Regions from separate parts of the Vibrio sp. TAP-3B genome, predicted to be linked through region 4. Evidence: predicted binding sites of a transcription regulator. Region 4 holds the regulator's gene; each other region holds the start of a gene.
The links. Region 4 encodes PurR, which represses purine synthesis genes. Its sites were predicted from a motif close to TNANGNAAACGTTTNCNTNA; they were not measured.
Positions count from the first base shown of each region.

Region 1: a site for PurR is predicted at 1,969-1,988, ahead of purL (phosphoribosylformylglycinamidine synthase). Genes of this name have one in related genera too.
Region 2: a site for PurR is predicted at 2,269-2,288, ahead of metK (methionine adenosyltransferase). Genes of this name have one in related genera too.
Region 3: a site for PurR is predicted at 2,476-2,495, ahead of glpX (class II fructose-bisphosphatase). Genes of this name have one in related genera too.

Region 1 is NZ_CM173495.1:186,010-190,606, forward strand. Features, by position in the region: gene mltF (membrane-bound lytic murein transglycosylase MltF) at 257-1,831, opposite strand; gene purL (phosphoribosylformylglycinamidine synthase) at 2,130-4,597, shown strand, end outside.
Region 2 is NZ_CM173495.1:1,869,339-1,873,935, reverse strand. Features, by position in the region: gene AC3D28_RS08765 (DUF2189 domain-containing protein) at 1-547, opposite strand, end outside; gene metK (methionine adenosyltransferase) at 969-2,123, opposite strand; partial or broken gene tkt (transketolase) at 2,438-4,433, shown strand.
Region 3 is NZ_CM173495.1:2,726,240-2,730,836, forward strand. Features, by position in the region: gene AC3D28_RS12880 (DUF805 domain-containing protein) at 1-44, shown strand, start outside; gene AC3D28_RS12885 (DUF3135 domain-containing protein) at 86-424, opposite strand; gene AC3D28_RS12890 (helix-turn-helix transcriptional regulator) at 592-1,206, opposite strand; gene glpX (class II fructose-bisphosphatase) at 1,411-2,418, opposite strand; gene zapB (cell division protein ZapB) at 2,766-3,008, shown strand; gene rraA (ribonuclease E activity regulator RraA) at 3,180-3,701, opposite strand; gene AC3D28_RS12910 (1,4-dihydroxy-2-naphthoate polyprenyltransferase) at 3,777-4,597, opposite strand, start outside.
Region 4 is NZ_CM173495.1:574,612-579,208, forward strand. Features, by position in the region: gene AC3D28_RS02780 (putative signal transducing protein) at 1-214, opposite strand, end outside; gene AC3D28_RS02785 (TVP38/TMEM64 family protein) at 214-906, opposite strand; gene AC3D28_RS02790 (TfoX/Sxy family DNA transformation protein) at 1,017-1,607, opposite strand; cyclic di-GMP riboswitch class I at 1,724-1,813, opposite strand; gene purR (HTH-type transcriptional repressor PurR) at 2,101-3,105, opposite strand; gene torD (molecular chaperone TorD) at 3,566-4,213, opposite strand; gene torR (two-component system response regulator TorR) at 4,479-4,597, shown strand, end outside.

The DNA.
Region 1 (4,597 bases), 390 kb from region 4:
AACGAGCGAAACTGAGATTTAGTCGAGGTTTGCCTATGGATACAAACCACAAGTGCTCTCTTTGGTGCCAGTATGGTGCAGTGCTTCGTCAACAACCACAACGGATAAGAGTTACATTCAATTGTAAGAGGTAATCCGCTTAGGGTGCTCGAATGGATAATGGTTTGTATTACTCGCAATATTGGATTTTAGAGAAGCTTTAGCTTAGTTAGGGCTTAATAAAAATGACGAGCTTATGAGCTCGTCATTTTCTCACTTATTCTTCGAGAGCTTCTTTTATTGGCTCTTCAACCGTTACTTTTGAGGCGCCAGACACTTGCTCTGCCATTGTCTCTACGGCCCCTGAAGTGAGTAGCTCAGGGTTGAGTGGTGGAATGACTTGCAAGTCATCACCGTCCTCATCAACCGTTGGCGTCTGGCTAACATGCCCAACGATTGATTGATAGTAGCGACGAATGTTTTCGACGTAATTGAGTGCTTCATCCCCTCGGGCGTAACCATAGCGAGTTTGGCTGTAGTAACGCTTTTGGCGTAGTAACGGTAGCCTGTCTTTCACATCGGCCCATGCATTAGGATCGCCACCTTGTGCTTTGGTGAGCCGTCGAGCATCCATCATATGGCCATAGCCGATATTGTATGAGGCCAAAGCGAACCATATTTTTTCATGCTCATTGATACTATCCGGAACTCGGCCAACAATACGACGCAAGTACTCGACGCCTCCTCGAACGGATTGCTCCGGATCAAGTCGGTTTGTAACGTCAACACTCTTCGCGGTAGGGAGGGTGAGCATCATCATTCCTCTAACGCCGGTAGGGGACTTGGCTCTTGGTTTCCAATGGGATTCTTGATAAGCCAATGCTGCAATTAGGCGCCAATCAAATTCTTCACTGTATTTTTGGAATAGGGGGGCCCACTTCGGCAACTTATCATCAAGAGCTCGAATAAAGGCTCGTGTATCCACGTAGTCAAAAGCTTCGATATGACCGATGTACTTCTCTTCGAGTGTGGCGAGATCTCCCGATTGTTTGATGTTACCGAAAAACTCAATCAGCATGGCATACAAGCTTTCATCTTCAGAGCGGCGCGTAAACCAAGAGACTGGTTGATCTTCTGTCAGTTCGAAAGCAAGCGCTAAATCTGGATAAAGGCGCTGAGCCAGTGACAGCTCGACTGAGTCAGTTACCGTAAAACGAAGTTCACCCGTTGACACATATTTTAGTAAATCTCGAGTATCCGCATCTCCCACAATTTCAAATTGCAGTTCTGGATACTGTTTTCTCAATGCCGTCAGTGTGGGAACATATTGTGACTGCTCGACGATTTTCAGTGTTTGAGCACCAGCGTTGGTACCTTCTTCAGCTTGGCTGTCTTTCGATGCTTGGTACTCAATCAGTTGTTCAATGTCGCGAGGTCGAAGTTGTCCATTTTTATAAACAACTTGTTGGCTTACGTAGTAATAAGCTGGGCCGGGCCTAAATCGCTTCACGGCTTGAGGCGTTTGATTTAAACCTGTCGCAATAATATCGATATCCCCTTTCTTCAGAGCAGGGAAAAGATCAGCTTGACGAAACGCAGGCTTAATTTCGAGTTTTACGTCGAGTTGTTCTGCGAACTGACGTGCCAGTTCGTAGTCTAATCCTGCGGGACCGTCGGGGCCAATATAATAGGAAAGCTGGTCGTTTAGCGTGCCCACTCGAAGCACACCACGTTCTTGAATTTGTTCGAATTCACTTTTTGGATCCGATTCAATCTGACAGGCAGAAAGTAGTAGCACAGAAACAGAAAGTAGGGCGCTGCGCTTGAATCGGTTGAACTGACTTATTTGCATTAATAGGTACGTCTCGGGAAATTTCTATCTACCTTTATATCAAAGCGCGGTCATGGGGCAAAGTGAATCACACAGTTAGAGTGCGACGTTGTGTGTTTTATCGACATTTTGGCTTCAACTCATATTTGATGAAAAAATGACGCAAACGGTTGCCTCTGGTGTTACATCACAAAAACAATTGCTATATAATGCGCTCGCAGCGGAGAGGTGAAATCGGCATAAGTTCGAGGTTTATTGTTTTAACATACTGAATTTATTCCAATATCATCTTAATCAATAGTATAAGAGACCTAAGCTCATGAGAATTTTGCGTGGCTCCCCAGCTCTTTCTGAGTTCCGTGTTAATAAACTTCTGGAACTTTGTCGTGAACAAGCTCTGCCTGTAACGGGCATTTATGCCGAGTTTATGCATTTTGCAGATCTCAAATCTGACCTTGACGGCCAAGAGTTCGAAAAACTTCAAAAGTTGCTGACTTACGGCCCAACTATCGAAGAGCATAAGCCTGAAGGCCTTCTACTGCTTGTTACCCCTCGTCCTGGCACCATTTCTCCTTGGTCTTCTAAATCTACGGACATTGCCATTAACTGCGGTTTAGACAAAGTGAAACGTCTTGAAAGAGGCACGGCGTATTACATAGAAACGTCCACTGCACTTTCTAACGCCCAAGTAGCCGACGTAAAAGCACTTATCTATGATCGTATGATGGAAACGGTATTCACAGAATTCGAAGCTGCGTCAGCATTGTTCACAGTCGCAGAGCCTAAGCCTGTGGCGCATGTTGATATCTTAGCGGGCGGTCGTCTTGCGCTTGAAGAAGCAAACGTTTCCCTAGGTTTGGCGCTAGCCGAAGATGAAATTGATTACTTGGTAGAGAATTTTACTAAGCTTGGTCGTAACCCAAACGACATTGAATTGATGATGTTTGCTCAGGCTAACTCAGAGCACTGTCGCCACAAAATTTTTAACGCAGATTGGACTATCGACGGGGTTGAGCAACCGAAGTCGCTGTTCAAGATGATCAAAAACACGTTTGAAACGACACCAGACTACGTTCTATCTGCCTACAAAGACAATGCGGCGGTGATGACGGGGTCTAAAGCTGGTCGTTTCTTCCCAGATCCAAAAACACGTCAATACCATTACCACCAAGAAGATGCGCATATTTTGATGAAGGTTGAAACCCACAATCACCCAACGGCAATTTCACCGTGGCCTGGGGCTTCAACCGGTTCTGGTGGTGAGATCCGTGACGAAGGTGCAACCGGTATTGGTGGTAAACCAAAGGCTGGTTTAGTTGGTTTTACGACTTCGAATTTACGTATTCCTGGCTTTGAGCAGCCGTGGGAAACGGACTTTGGCAAGCCTGGCCGGATAGTCAACGCGCTAGACATTATGCTAGAAGGCCCTTTAGGTGGCGCAGCGTTTAACAACGAATTTGGTCGCCCAAACCTATTGGGGTACTTCCGTACTTACGAAGAAAAAGTGACGTCACACGCAGGCGAAGAAGTGCGTGGTTACCACAAGCCAATCATGATTGCTGGTGGTATGGGTAACATTCGTGACGAACATGTGCAAAAGAAAGAAATTCCAGTTGGTGCGAGCCTGATCGTACTTGGCGGCCCAGCCATGAACATCGGTCTTGGGGGCGGGGCTGCATCGTCAATGGCGTCTGGTCAGTCGGCAGAAGATTTAGATTTTGCGTCAGTACAGCGTGAAAACCCAGAGATGGAGCGTCGCTGTCAGGAAGTGATCGACCGTTGTTGGCAGCTAGGCGACGACAACCCAATCGCATTTATCCACGATGTGGGCGCGGGCGGTATCTCGAATGCCTTACCTGAGCTTGTCGACGACGGTGAGCGTGGCGGTAAGTTCCAGCTCCGTGATGTTCCCAATGATGAGCCGGGCATGAGCCCGCTAGAAATCTGGTGTAATGAGTCTCAGGAACGTTACGTGCTTGCGGTCGCACCAGAGAACATGGAAGTATTTGATGCGATTTGTAAGCGTGAACGAACACCGTACGCTGTTGTCGGTGTCGCAACAGAAGAACGCCATCTAATATTAGAAGATTCGCACTTCGATAACACACCTATCGACATGCCAATGGATATCCTACTTGGCAAAACACCGAAGATGCACCGCGACGCTAAAACACTGAAAGTGGAGAGCCCAGCAATGTCGCGTAATGGTATCGAAATCAATCAAGCGGCAGACCGAGTCCTACGTTTACCAGCCGTCGCGGAAAAGACCTTCTTGATCACCATTGGTGACCGCACAGTGTCAGGCCTAGTGGCTCGTGACCAAATGGTTGGCCCTTGGCAGGTACCAGTGGCGAACTGTGCAGTAACTGCCGCGAGTTACGATACTTATCACGGCGAAGCGATGTCGATGGGGGAGCGTACACCCGTAGCGCTGCTCGATTTCGGTGCATCAGCACGTCTAGCGGTCGGTGAGTCACTAACTAATATCGCAGCGACTGATATTGGTGATATCAAACACATCAAGTTGTCGGCAAACTGGATGTCGCCGGCGGGTCACCCAGGTGAAGATGCGGGTCTTTATGAAGCGGTGAAAGCGGTCGGTGAGGAGCTGTGTCCAGCGCTCGGTCTGACTATCCCAGTAGGTAAAGATTCCATGTCGATGAAAACTCAGTGGGAAGAGAAAGGTGAGATCAAAGAGGTCACATCGCCACTGTCTCTTGTGATCACGGCATTTGGCCGTGTGGAAGACGTACGTAAGACCGTGACCCCACAACTACGCACTGACAA
Region 2 (4,597 bases), 1.3 Mb from region 4:
AAACGACGCAAGCTAATATAAAACCGACCAATGAACCTATGACTAAAAATGGCAGAAACTCAGTGAGTGGCGCGCCTTGAACGGACGGATAAAGCGCATGTAGGAGCGCGGCGATACGCATCCAGAAAATCATACATACTGACAGCAGCACAGCGAATGCCCACTGAGAGGAAGAGTTACGCCCTATGGCTTTCATCGAATGAAACAAGCTGGCTTTATGCCCACGCTCTCTTTCCCAACTGGCATCATATAAACCGAGCGCTAAAAACGGACCAATTAACATGTAGACGATTAAACTCGGCATGACGACAAGGTGGGTGCCTTGCCATTGCACCAGCAAAACAATACCGATAGCGGCGGCCATAAAGCAGATGCCATAAAATGCACTGATGAGAGGCAGTCGGACAAAATCATGTAAACCTAACGCAAGCCAATGGAAGGGTGCGGAAAGGCTAACCGTATTACACGGGATCGTCTTAGCATATTCGTTGTCTGGCACTTCCTTTCGCTTGCTACGGAAGTCAGGTTGATTAGCAGTTCGAGGCATAACTCCTCCTTGATTTATTGCCAAAATGTCGACTTATACCAACTTACAGAGATTACTGTTCAGTCAAATTGGAGTCGGCTTTCCAAGATTACATTTAAGTGTTTCTCTGTTTGGTATTGGCCATAAAGAATGCCTGACTAACACATTGCCTAAGTGTTGTGGTCACATTGAGTGCATCCGTTGTCTCTATTCAAATTGTAATTAACAATGTTTTAACTATTGGTGGAGATAAGGTAATTTACAAATAATTGCTAAAAATTTATTTATCACGCAGGAAGGGAATAGAAGGAGAAAGTGGTATCAAGGTTTTTTAACAAGCGAGGGGTTGAATGGTTATTGGCTGCGGTTGGTATTAAAGATGGTTAACAATAAAAAGCCCCCACTAAAAAGCGAGGGCTTGATTGATTTTAGCTTGGCTCGATTACTTGATACCAGCGAAATCGCGTAGAAGAGCGGCTTTATCGGTTGCTTCCCACGGGAACTCTTCACGGCCGAAGTGACCGTACGCTGCTGTCTTCTTGTAGATTGGCTGCAGAAGGTTAAGCATTTCTTGCAGACCGTATGGACGCAGGTCGAAGAACTGACGAACCGCTTCAATGATGATGTCGTGTGATACTTTCTCAGTACCGAACGTTTCCACCATGATAGAGGTTGGATCAGCAACACCGATGGCGTAAGACAGCTGAATTTCACAACGGTCAGCCATGCCAGCGGCGACGATGTTTTTCGCTACATAACGTGCTGCATATGCAGCAGAGCGGTCAACTTTTGATGGATCTTTACCAGAGAAGGCACCACCACCGTGACGAGCTGCGCCGCCGTAGGTATCTACGATGATCTTACGACCAGTTAGACCACAGTCACCCATTGGGCCACCAATGACGAATCGACCTGTAGGGTTGATAAAGAAGTTAGTTTCTTTATTAATCCATTCTGAAGGTAGCACTGGCTTAATGATCTCTTCCATTACTGCTTCACGCAGGTCTGAAGTTGAGATTGAATCACAGTGTTGAGTCGAAAGAACGACCGCGTCGATACCAACGATATTGCCTTGGTCATATTGGAACGTAACCTGAGATTTTGCATCTGGACGTAGCCAAGGAAGGGTGCCGTTTTTACGAACTTCTGCTTGCTTTTGAACAAGGCGGTGAGAGTAAGTAATTGGCGCTGGCATTAGTACTTCAGTTTCGTTACAAGCGTAACCAAACATAATGCCTTGGTCGCCTGCACCTTGTTCTTTAGGATCTGCTTTATCAACACCTTGGTTGATATCTGGCGACTGTTTACCGATGGTGTTTAATACCGCACAAGAGTTTGCATCAAACCCCATGTCTGAGTGTACGTAGCCAATTTCACTGACCGTTTCACGAGTTAGTTCTTCGATGTCTACCCATGCAGAAGTCGTGATTTCACCGCCCACCATGACCATGCCGGTTTTAACGTAAGTCTCACATGCAACACGAGCTTTCGGGTCTTGCTTTAGAATTGCGTCAAGAACCGCATCAGAAATCTGGTCTGCAATTTTATCTGGATGACCTTCTGATACTGACTCAGAAGTAAACAGGTGCTTAGCCATGTTAGCTCCACTATATCTGGTTTAAAACTGGGGAATGATAAACTCTCCAGCGCAAATTAATACTGTTTTTTGTAGGTGTATCTACATCTAGACGTCTATTCTAAATTTGATTGCTCGAATTACAAGTTCTTTTTTGGTTTTTGTTATAACCAAACGTTTGCGTCATTTATTGATAATTTTAAGAACTTCGATGGGTTTGCAGTGAAAGGTGCAATATTTGTGAGGTTTTAGGGTGGAAAACGTTTGCACACCCTATCTGGCTTTGAGAGAATTATGTCCTATTTTCGTTTCGCTTAATGTACTCAGGAGCAGACATGTCGTCTCGTAAACATCTTGCCAATGCAATTCGTGCTCTAAGCATGGATGGTGTTCAACAAGCTAACTCAGGCCATCCTGGCGCACCAATGGGTATGGCTGATATCGCTGAAGTTCTTTGGCGCTCTCACCTAAACCACAACCCATCAAACCCAGAGTGGGCAGATCGCGACCGTTTCGTACTGTCTAACGGTCATGGCTCAATGCTGATTTATTCTCTACTGCACTTAAGCGGTTACGAGTTGTCTATTGACGATCTGAAAAACTTCCGTCAATTGCACTCTAAAACGCCAGGTCACCCAGAGTACGGCTGACGCACCAGGTATCGAGACAACAACAGGTCCTCTAGGTCAAGGCGTTACAAACGCTGTGGGTATGGCGATTGCTGAAAAAGCGCTTGCAGCACAGTTCAACAAAGAAGGTCACGACATCGTTGACCACTTCACTTACGTGTTCTTGGGTGACGGTTGTCTGATGGAAGGCATCTCGCACGAAGCATGCTCTCTTGCTGGTACACTGGGTCTAGGCAAACTGATTGCGTTCTGGGATGACAACGGCATTTCTATCGACGGTCACGTGGAAGGCTGGTTCTCTGACGATACACCTAAGCGTTTTGAAGCTTACGGTTGGCATGTCATTCCTGCCGTAGATGGTCATGACAGTGAAGCGATCAACGCTGCCATTGAAGCAGCAAAAGCGGACCCACGTCCGACGCTGATCTGTACTAAAACAATTATCGGTTTCGGTTCTCCTAACAAATCTGGTTCACACGACTGTCATGGTGCACCACTAGGTCACGATGAGATCCAAGCGGCTCGCGAATACCTAGGTTGGGAGTACGGTCCATTTGAAATCCCTGCAGATGTTTACGCGGAGTGGGATGCAAAAGAAGCAGGTGCAGCGAAAGAAGCGGCTTGGAATGAAAAGTTCGAAGCATACGCAGCAGCTTACCCTGCAGAAGCAGCAGAGCTTAAACGTCGTCTAAACGGCGAACTTCCAGCGGAATGGGAAGAAAAAGCCAACCAAATCATTGCTGATCTTCAAGCAAACCCAGCGAACATTGCATCACGTAAAGCATCGCAAAATGCACTAGAAGCGTTTGGTCAAATGCTTCCTGAATTCATGGGCGGCTCTGCTGACCTAGCGCCTTCTAACCTGACCATGTGGTCTGGTTCTAAGTCTCTAGAAACGGATGACTTCTCTGGCAACTACATCCACTACGGTGTGCGTGAATTCGGTATGACTGCGGTCATTAATGGTATTGCACTGCACGGTGGTTTCGTTCCTTACGGTGCGACATTCCTAATGTTCATGGAATACGCACGCAATGCTATGCGTATGGCTGCGCTGATGAAGATTCAGAACATCCAAGTGTACACGCACGATTCTATCGGTCTTGGCGAAGATGGCCCAACTCACCAACCCGTTGAGCAAATGGCGTCTCTACGTGTAACGCCAAATATGAGCACATGGCGTCCATGTGACCAAGTTGAATCAGCGGTTGCTTGGAAACTAGCGATTGAACGTAAAGATGCACCAACTGCACTTATCTTCTCTCGTCAAAACTTAGCACAGCAAGAGCGTACAGCTGAACAAGTAGCGAACATCGCGAAAGGTGCTTACATCCTAAAAGATTGCGAAGGCAAGCCAGAGCTTATCCTTATCGCAACAGGCTCTGAAGTTGAACTAGCAGTAGAAGCTGCGACTCAACTAACAGCAGAAGGTAAGAAAGTACGCGTGGTTTCAATGCCATCAACAGACGCATTCGACAAGCAAGATGCCGCTTACCGTGAAGCAGTTCTACCATCAGAGGTAACAGCTCGTATCGCTATCGAAGCGGGCATCGCAGACTTCTGGTACAAGTACGTTGGTTTCGACGGTCGCATCATCGGTATGACGACATTCGGTGAATCTGCACCTGCTGGTCAGCTATTCGAGATGTTTGGCTTCACGACTGAAAACGTAGTGAACACAGCAAAAGAATTGCTAGCGTAACTGCTAGATTGTCTCAACAGTCCGAACGTAAAGGACGACTGTTAGATACTAAAGTTGGAAAGGCCATCATTGCGATGGCCTTTTTTAATCCTGCTTTACTATGATTCAACAGGTGCGTTTTTCAGCCTGATCAGGTAGTATCTGTGACACGAAATTTTTGGTAG
Region 3 (4,597 bases), 880 kb from region 4:
AAGGAACCGCCGGACCAAATAAATATGGCCCAGAGCCAGAGTAAAACTGAAGAGAAAAGCGTACCCATAAGGGGATGTTTTTCTCTTAATAGAAGCCTTTTCCAGTAAATAGAACGACATCTGCTTTCTGTGTGGGTGAGGCTTCCCCCTGCAATGCTGCTCTAAACTTAATCACCTGTTTTTGTAGCTCATCCATTAAGACGACATTGGTATGGTTTGGGTTTTTACAAGTGCTGATCACTCTGTCGATGTGGCTTTGTTGAGCCCACAATCGCGGCTGCATTTTTTCTGATGCGCCCTCTATCATCTTTTTCGCCATATCGTGTCGGAACTGCTCAAAGGCTTGTGGATTGCTTTCTGCCATTCGAACCATTTCATCGAATGAAGGTAGAGCTTGGGGGGAGTAACTGTGTAGAGTTGACATTACCATTCTCCAAATCCTTATGGAACTTGCTCTTAGTTACTAAAAGCCTATACCACGAAAATAGGGAGTGAGGATGAATGACACGGTTGTCTCATTTATAAGAGCAACTTTCTTTATCACAGATGAAATGAGTGCCTAGGTAAGGATCTAACACATGAGGAACACTGTCATTGTTGAATTCGATATACGCAGCGACGCTGACCACTAACTAGATGCTCCGTGCGTTCTATTTTGGTTTCGTGCCCCAGTAACGACTGAAACACATTAAGCTCTGATTGACACAGGCTCGGGCAACGCGTTGCAGCTTTACAAATGGGGCAATGATTTTCGATGAGAATAAAACCGTGTTCGTCTTTTTCGAGTTCGGCCATGTAGCCTTCTTGCTCACGTAATGAGACGAGTGCCTCCAACTTGCTTTCTAGATCATCATATTGGGCGAGATGCTGACGATAGGTTTGTAAGGTGATCTTTTCTCGCTCAGAGGTGACTTTATCGAGGCCATCCTGACCGAAAATGTGCTCCACCGCCTCGATAAACTGAATGGTTAATTCACCATGACGGTCGGCAAATTGTTCATGACCCTTTGGGGTCAGGGACCAATGACGAGCAGGACGACCCACTTTAACTTTTACGTCATGGATAGAAAGGATGTCATCATCTTCTAAACTCTGCAGATGCTGACGAGCACCCATGGTTGTCATCCCTAGCTCAGAAGAGAGTTGTTTTGCGGTGACAGAACCATCACGCTTAACGATTTGCAGTATCCTATCTACGGTCTTCATATATCCACCATCAATATGTCAGTACACATTATGCGCGATAGGGTTAGTAAAGAAAAGAGTTGACTTAGGTTAAAGGTTGATTTGATGATTTATCTATTAATCGGAGTTACGTACCTGTTGACGCTAATTTGTCGCCATTTTGAGCCGTGAGGGATAAGGAAGACGAAAAAGCTCCATCAAGAGGATGGAGCTTTAATTGAGATATTAAAGAATGATATCTCGCACTTCAGGATCTTTACGATCTAAGTAGTGAATAGACTTAATACGGCGGATGGTACGGCAGCGACCACGAACTAACAGTGTTTCTGTGGTCGCGATATTGTTTTGACGAGTGATGCCTTCTAGCAAGTCCCCTTTAGTGATCCCAGTGGCTGAGAATACGACGTTGTCGCTGCGTGCCATCTCTTCCATCTTGAGTACCACATTGGCTTTTACCCCCATCTCGGTGCAGCGCTTTAGTTCAGAGGCGCCGTAGATACGGTTTTCTTCGGTGTCACCTTTCACCTCATGGCGAGGCAATAAGCGGCCTTGCATGTCACCGTCTAGGGCGCGAATGACGGCGGCAGAAACCACGCCCTCTGGTGCCCCACCGATGCAGTACATCAGGTCGACTTCACTGTCTGGCATACAAGTGAGGATCGAAGCGGCCACATCACCATCAGGTACAGCGAAGACGCGCACGCCCATCGTCTGCATCTCGGCAATGACTTCATCGTGACGAGGTTTCGCTAAGGTGATAACAACCAGTGTGTCGAGTGACTTATTGAGCGCTCTTGCGACGTTTTCTAGGTTTTCTTTTAATGGTTTTTCTAAATCAATCACGCCTTTTGCACCAGGACCAACAACCAGTTTTTCCATGTACATATCAGGCGCTTTTAAAAAGCTGCCTTTTTCTCCAGCCGCAAGAACGGCAAGAGCATTGGATTGGCCCATCGCGGTCATGCGAGTGCCTTCTATTGGATCCACGGCGATATCAACTTCATCACCGCCGACACCGACTTGTTCACCAATGTATAGCATGGGCGCATCATCGATTTCACCCTCACCAATGACGATTTCACCGTTGATGTCTGTTTTGTTTAGTAAGGTACGCATCACCTCAACCGCTGCGCCGTCCGCCGCGTTTTTATCGCCTCGACCGAGCCATTTATAGCCAGCCAGTGCTGCGCCTTCAGTAACACGGGAAAATGCCATTGCTAAATCGCGTTTCATGATGTCTCCAAGTAAGCCAAGAGAAAGATAAATTTGCGCGGGGATTCTATCATAACGCGGGGTGAACGTTTGCTTTTTGCTGAGCTTTTACTTTAACTAAGTTGAATTTGATCAATACTTAGCACTATTTATGGCGCGGTAAGAGGCAAAATCCTTGCTCAAAAATGCTTCGTCGATAAGAAAAGTCAGCGTTTAGTGAGATTGCGCTTATTTTTTAACCGAATGATGCGAAATATTGAATATAGTAAGTGTTTCTCATCGCGACGCTGAGTAGAATGAACCTTATATAGGTTAGGTGTGCATCAGTCTCGTACATCGTCCCAACGGAATAACATAGGTAGGCCAAGATGTCTTTCGAAGTACTAGAACAACTAGAATCTAAAATTCAAACTGCAGTTGATACAATCACTCTTCTCCAGATGGAAGTCGAAGAGCTAAAAGCAGATAAGCTAAAACTAGCAGAAGAAGCAAATGAGCTTCGTTCGCAACGTGAAGAGCTAGAGCAAAAAGCGCAGCAAGCTCAACAAGAGCACTCACAATGGCAAGAACGCATTCGTACACTGCTAGGTAAAATGGACGAAGTGGAATAATTCACTTGTTCTTATTTGGAATTAAAAAAACACCCGCTTTAAGCGGGTGTTTGTGTATTTGAACGGTGGAAACGGGCGTAAGCTAACGTTTGAGTGTCGGGGCATTATTGATATGCCATCGATAATACCGAGGCGTTATATTGCGTTTCACTGACTTGAATTCGAAGTAAGTCAGAGTGTTTCCTCTTCATCCGATTTATCGAGCTCTAAGTTAATATTCAATGGCTCAGGAGACAAGATGATGCCGGTGTTATCGGCATAGATGTAATCTTCCGGTAAGAAGCTGACGCCACCAAAATTGACCGGGATGTCTAGCTCACCAATCCCTTGACTGGCTGCACCAACGGGGATAGAGGCTAAAGCCTGAATGCCGATATTCATATCTTCTAGTTCATCGACTTCACGAACACAGCCGTAAACGACCATCCCTTCCCACTCATTTTCTTCAGCGATGGTTGCGATTTCTGCATCAATTAAGGCTTTGCGTAAGGAGCCGCCACCGTCAATTAACAAAACGCGACCAAGTCCATCTTGTTCTAATGTCTCGCGGATCAGCGAATTGTCTTCAAAACACTTGATGGTGGTGGTTTGTCCAGCAAATGAAGCGCGACCGCCAAAGTTACTGAACATTGGTTCAACCACATCTACCTGATCGAGGTAGATATCACAGAGTGCTGAGGTATTGTATTCCATAGCTTACCTTTCTAAACAGAAATTGGTTGTCTTGAGTATATATGGGCATTAAGTCAATGCAATGACAATCTTTTTTTAACTTACTAGAGTTTGAGCTACCACAATTGTTGCAAACAAAACGTTCGTGACTAAAGAGCATTTCACGATGACGGGCATCATTGGTGCTATCTGTGCTGGTTTTTTCGTGTTCCAAACCGCTTTACCATGATCGGCCACGAAGTAGATACTCAGTAAAAATGGCAGACTAATCCAAACTGGTTTGTCTTGAATCAGTAAATACGCGGCAAACGCAAGGATGGCTCCGCCAAGTAGAATAAAATGATAGTGCTTTGCTTTGCGTTGCCCTAGACGCACGGGAACAGTGCGCTTACCACATTCACGGTCGTTTTCGATATCACGCATGTTGTTAATGTTCAGTACCGCTACGGCTAGTAAACCACAGCCCAGAGCAGGTAAGAACAGCGCGGCATCGACATGACCGGTATGCAAAAAGTAGGTGCCCGAGACGCCTAGCAAACCAAAGAAGAGGAAGACAGAGATGTCTCCCAACCCGACATAGCCATATGGTTTGCTGCCCATGGTATACGCAATTGCGGCAAGGATCGCGAGCATGCCTAGCCCGATGAAAGTGGCAATGCTTTCTAGCGAGTTGAGTGAGTAAAAGACCAAGATTAACCCTGAGAGTGCAGTCAAAACGATGTTGAAGGTAATGGCTTGTTTCATCTGTTTTGCGTTTACGGCGCCGGACTGCATCGCCCGTAAAGGGCCTAAGCGCTTTTCATTATCAGTTCCCTGCACGGCATCGCCATAATCATTAGCAAGGTTGGATAAAATCTGCAGTAGTGTCGCTGTGACGAAAGCCATGATAGCTATCGTCATCGAGAAGTGCCCCGTGG
Region 4 (4,597 bases):
ATTGTTTTTGGTATGCTTCCACAATTGCGATTGCTTTTAACTTTTGTTCAGGAGCAAGTAACCAAACATAAGGGTCCGTATCATCACTAAATGGCAATTCTCCTTTTAGACCGAAAATACCTTCTCCCCGAACTTCGCAGGAGATTTTTTCGCTTTTTAGCAATTCACATACAATATGTGCTTCTGCAGGGTTCTTAGCGATAAATATCTTCATTAAGAGCTTCCATTTTGTTGGTTGGGTATTGGTCTTACCTTATTCATAATCCATTTAGCGATAATTGGAAATAGTCCCAATAATGCGAATGACACTAAGACAGCGGGAGAGATGATGCCAGATAACGTTTCAATCGTGGCTAATTGAGTGCCTGCATTTAAGTAAACGGCCGTTCCTGGCAGCATGCCAATTTGGCTCGTCAGATAGAACCGGCCGACTGACATTGGCGTTAATCCCATTAGCAGATTAATCAAGAAAAAAGGGAATACAGGGATTAAGCGAAGAGAAAATAGATAAAACGCACCGTCCTTTTTAACGCCTTGATTAATAGCAGTGAGCTTTCCTCCAAATTTGATTTGAACCCAATCATGCAATAAGTAACGACTACTTAGAAATGCAATGGTCGCCCCCATTGTGCTGGCAAAAGAAACCAGTAATAAACTTGCCCAAAACCCAAAGAGAGCCGCACCAAGCAAAGTGACAACTGTTGCACCAGGAATGGAAAATGCTGTAATGAGGATGTAAGCGAAGAAGTAAACTGCCGCAGAAAACACGAAGTTTTGGTCGATGTAAGCGGTCAGTAGTTGTTGTTGTGCCTTAGCATTTTCTAGGGTTAGGTATTGACTGAAGTTCACACCTAAAAAGATGATTAGCGCTAATAGGGTAAGACCTAAAATCAGTTTCTTATTCATATTTTTTGCTCCACTTGGGTATGCTTTATAAGACAGATTTTAGTCCGAAAAAATTTCACAAAAAAACCGCAGTGTTATCTGCGGTTTACTCTATGGTTAGCGATTTATTTCTATTGAAGGTCGCTAATCAACTCGTCTCGACGAGTTTGAGGAACTACACTCCAATGAGTGCCGTTTATAGCACCTTCTAGTGCCCAGAGGAGCTCAATGCTCACAGCGGCGGAGTGTGTGTCTATTATCGCTTTGTAGGCATTAAGCGCACCTTCTTCTTCTAGCTTTTCTACCGATTCGATGCCAGCTTTCTTAAGCATTCTTTCAGTAGCTAGTCGCAAATTAGGCAAGTCTTTCAAGCGGTTAGGTTTACTTGTCGCTTGTTGCTTTTTTTCCATTTTTGCATTTTCTAAGGATTGCTTTGCTACTTCAACTAAGTGGTCGTTTGATCTCCATAAGTCGCTGGAAATCGCGTAGTACTTAGTTACGACTGGAAAACCACGCTTTTTATAAACGTATGGTTTTAGCCCTTGTTTCTCGAAATCAGATGAAGTCTTTTGGTCAGCTCGTATATGAAGTTGATTATTCACAACTAGTGCGAACATCGTATCATCGGCGAAAAGACCAAAGCCACCAAACATTGAGCGCGACTTGATCGTACCAAGTGCCTCAAATAGCTTCATAGAGTCTTTGAGTATCGGTTTATCCATGATGTGTTATCTCGGTGTAATTAATATTACGCCACCAAAAATCAGGTCCGAGAGGTTAGCAAATACATGCAGACACAATGTCAATAAAGGGTGAACTCATTATATGCATATTTGCCATCGGTAACCCCGCTACCTTCCATCGTATACGATGGTTCAGGCCGGAGGCTTTGCGTCCCATCCTTTCGGATGGTTTGCCCTGTGCGTGACAGTTGGATCATACTTTGTATATTGAATTAACATCACACTTTACGCTTGAAAGTGTGATGTTGGTTCAGTAAAAATGTGAGTTAGTGCATATTTGTGCATATTCAAGAAGAAGTTTTACTCTAAAAGAATAAGAAGGGCAAGACTGAGTCACATCCAAATAAAACAGCAAGTTATCCTACTATTAACGATTTTATAAGCAAGAAAATGTGTTGTAAATGTTATTTTTTATTAAAAAACAAGCGCTCGTAAGAGCGCTTGGATCCAGTTTTATATATTAAAGCTAATATCAGTTCAGTTTTTTCACGGTATTTCGAATGACAAGCTCAGGTTGCATTTCGAAAACACGTTTCTCATGTTCTTTATCTTTGATTCGTTCAAGTAAAATTTCGAATGCATTTTTACCTACACGACGCTTCGGTTGGTGAATAGTCGTAAGTGGTGGTGAAAAGTACTCCGCCAATTCAATATTGTCATAACCAATGACAGATACATCATCAGGTACTTTAATGCCATTTTGTTGTAAACGACTCATAAGGCCCAGCGCCATAGTATCGTTGAAACAGAAAACGGCTGTTGGACGCTTGTCCATTGCCGTTATTTGTTCTGCAACCAACACGGCGGTATCACACTCAAAGTTGCCCTCTAGAATCCAATCTTCGTTTATGGGTAACTTTGCTTCTGTCATTGCGCGGCGAAAACCAGCAATGCGCTCCTGACACGCGAGTTTTTCAAAATGACCACTTAGACAAGCGATATCCGTATGGCCGTTGTCAATCAGGTGTTTGGTTGCAATGTAGCCACCTTCTTCTGAATTATCCATAATCTTATCAGCTTGAGAGCTTTCTGGACCCCAGTCCATTACGACCTTAGGAATATCAGCATGACGGTCTAACATCTGTTTTAGCTCTTCCGTCAGGTCAGAACACATCACTAAGATACCATCTACACGTTTCTCGGCTAGCATGCGGATGTAGTCGCGCTGTTTCTCGTAAATGCCACCTGTATTACATAAGATCAGAGTGTAACCCTGGCGGTAACAGTAGCTCTCAACACCGTCAATTACTTCAGAGAAAAATAGGTTGGTGGACTGAGTCACTAACATGCCAATAGTGCGCGTTGAGTTGCATTTTAAGCTGCGAGCAACCGCGCTAGGTGCGTAGTTAAGCTCATCAACGGCTTTCATTACTTTTTCTTGAGTTGTTTCGGCAACGAAACGTGTCTTGTTAATAACGTGAGAAACAGTAGTCGTAGAAACGCCGGCTAAGCGAGCAACGTCTTTTATAGTGGCCATAAATGGTGTCCTGTATCGAGCTACTTAAAAATGCCGTGATGGAGTGTCTCAATACCAGAATCGTTTTCACACTTAGCGTTATAAACGCTCATGTTGAGTGTGTTTGGCAGAGGTTATCCTAAGAGCGGCAAAAAAGTGTGTAGCAACTGGTCGATGAGTTCTATTTTTTTCTATATGGTGATAAATCGTCATCAGCCCATTAAGAAAACACAAAAACCGCTATATTTTAGCGGTTTACATATAAATCATATTTAATCGTTTGCGCTCACATTTTAGCTCTATGTGGGCTGACTAGCAATGCTTTCAACCAGTGTTTTGTGTATTTGAAGTCACATTATGACTGCTAAGTAACCGGGTGTCTTTGCGTTAGATTAAAAGCAAACGAATAATCTACCAAGCATCTTGAAGTCATTGCGAATATGGGAAGCCCGATTTGAGGGCTTCTTAAAACAGGCGGCGATTATTCACCAAGAAGGTAAGTGCTGTCCAGTTTACAAAATGCAATTAATAGTTGCGCAACACTTGAGTAGAAACCGAATTCATCGAGCTGCTTACATTTTTGTCCAAATTGTGGCAGCCAAGACATCAACTGTTGTTGAATGAAGCAGTTTTGTTGAACAAACGCTTTTTCCATATGTTTGTCTTGTTCTAGTTCATTAGAGCGGATGATCATGTTGCCTAAAAAGTCGAGCTCAACGGCTAAGTGATCGGCTGGTTCTTTGAGGTTAACATCAACCTGAACGCCAAATTCACTCATTAATTTTTCCATCTCTTCCGCTGGTTTGTCATTGAGTAAGCCTGATTCACCAATGTACATTGAAGCGTAAGGGAGGGCGCCGTATTTTTCCGTCTTTAAGAACAGTTCGCAAAAGTCTGCGGCAAGCTCTAGTTGTGCGTCTTGACGATCTTGTAGGCGATTCAATGCGTTAACAAGGCTGTCAACGGCAGGTTTAAGGGATTCATTTTCACCTAAACCCGCTAAAAAACCGCGAATTTCAACACTGTGGTAAGTTTTCAATTCTTTGTTTGTTAATTCTTTGGCGAACAAGCTCGAAAACCACCAGTAAATTTCAGCGCGTTTTTCATTAAAAGCTTTCACTTCTTGCATTTTTGGGCTCCTGAATGATGCTTTAAGTCGTGCACCATAAGGTCAATTAGGGATATTCCCTAAGTGTAATCAATTAAAATGAATAGCAGTAACTATAATTATTATGTTTTATAGCAAAAAATGTTCATTTGTTAATGGTGGTGGGTAAGTTTGTTTTGAATCAATAAAAACGCTAAATCTTGCTTTTTAATGTATCTATGACTAGAAATGTTACTAGTTATGAATAGAATACGTCTTGGATAATAAGAAGATAGAAGTGGTGTAAATGAGCTATCACGTATTAGTCGTAGAAGATGATGTTGTAACGCGTAGTAAGCTTGCGGGATATTTCCAAAATGAAGGTTATCAAGTTAGCGAAGCAGAAAGTGGCGCAGAGATGCGCGA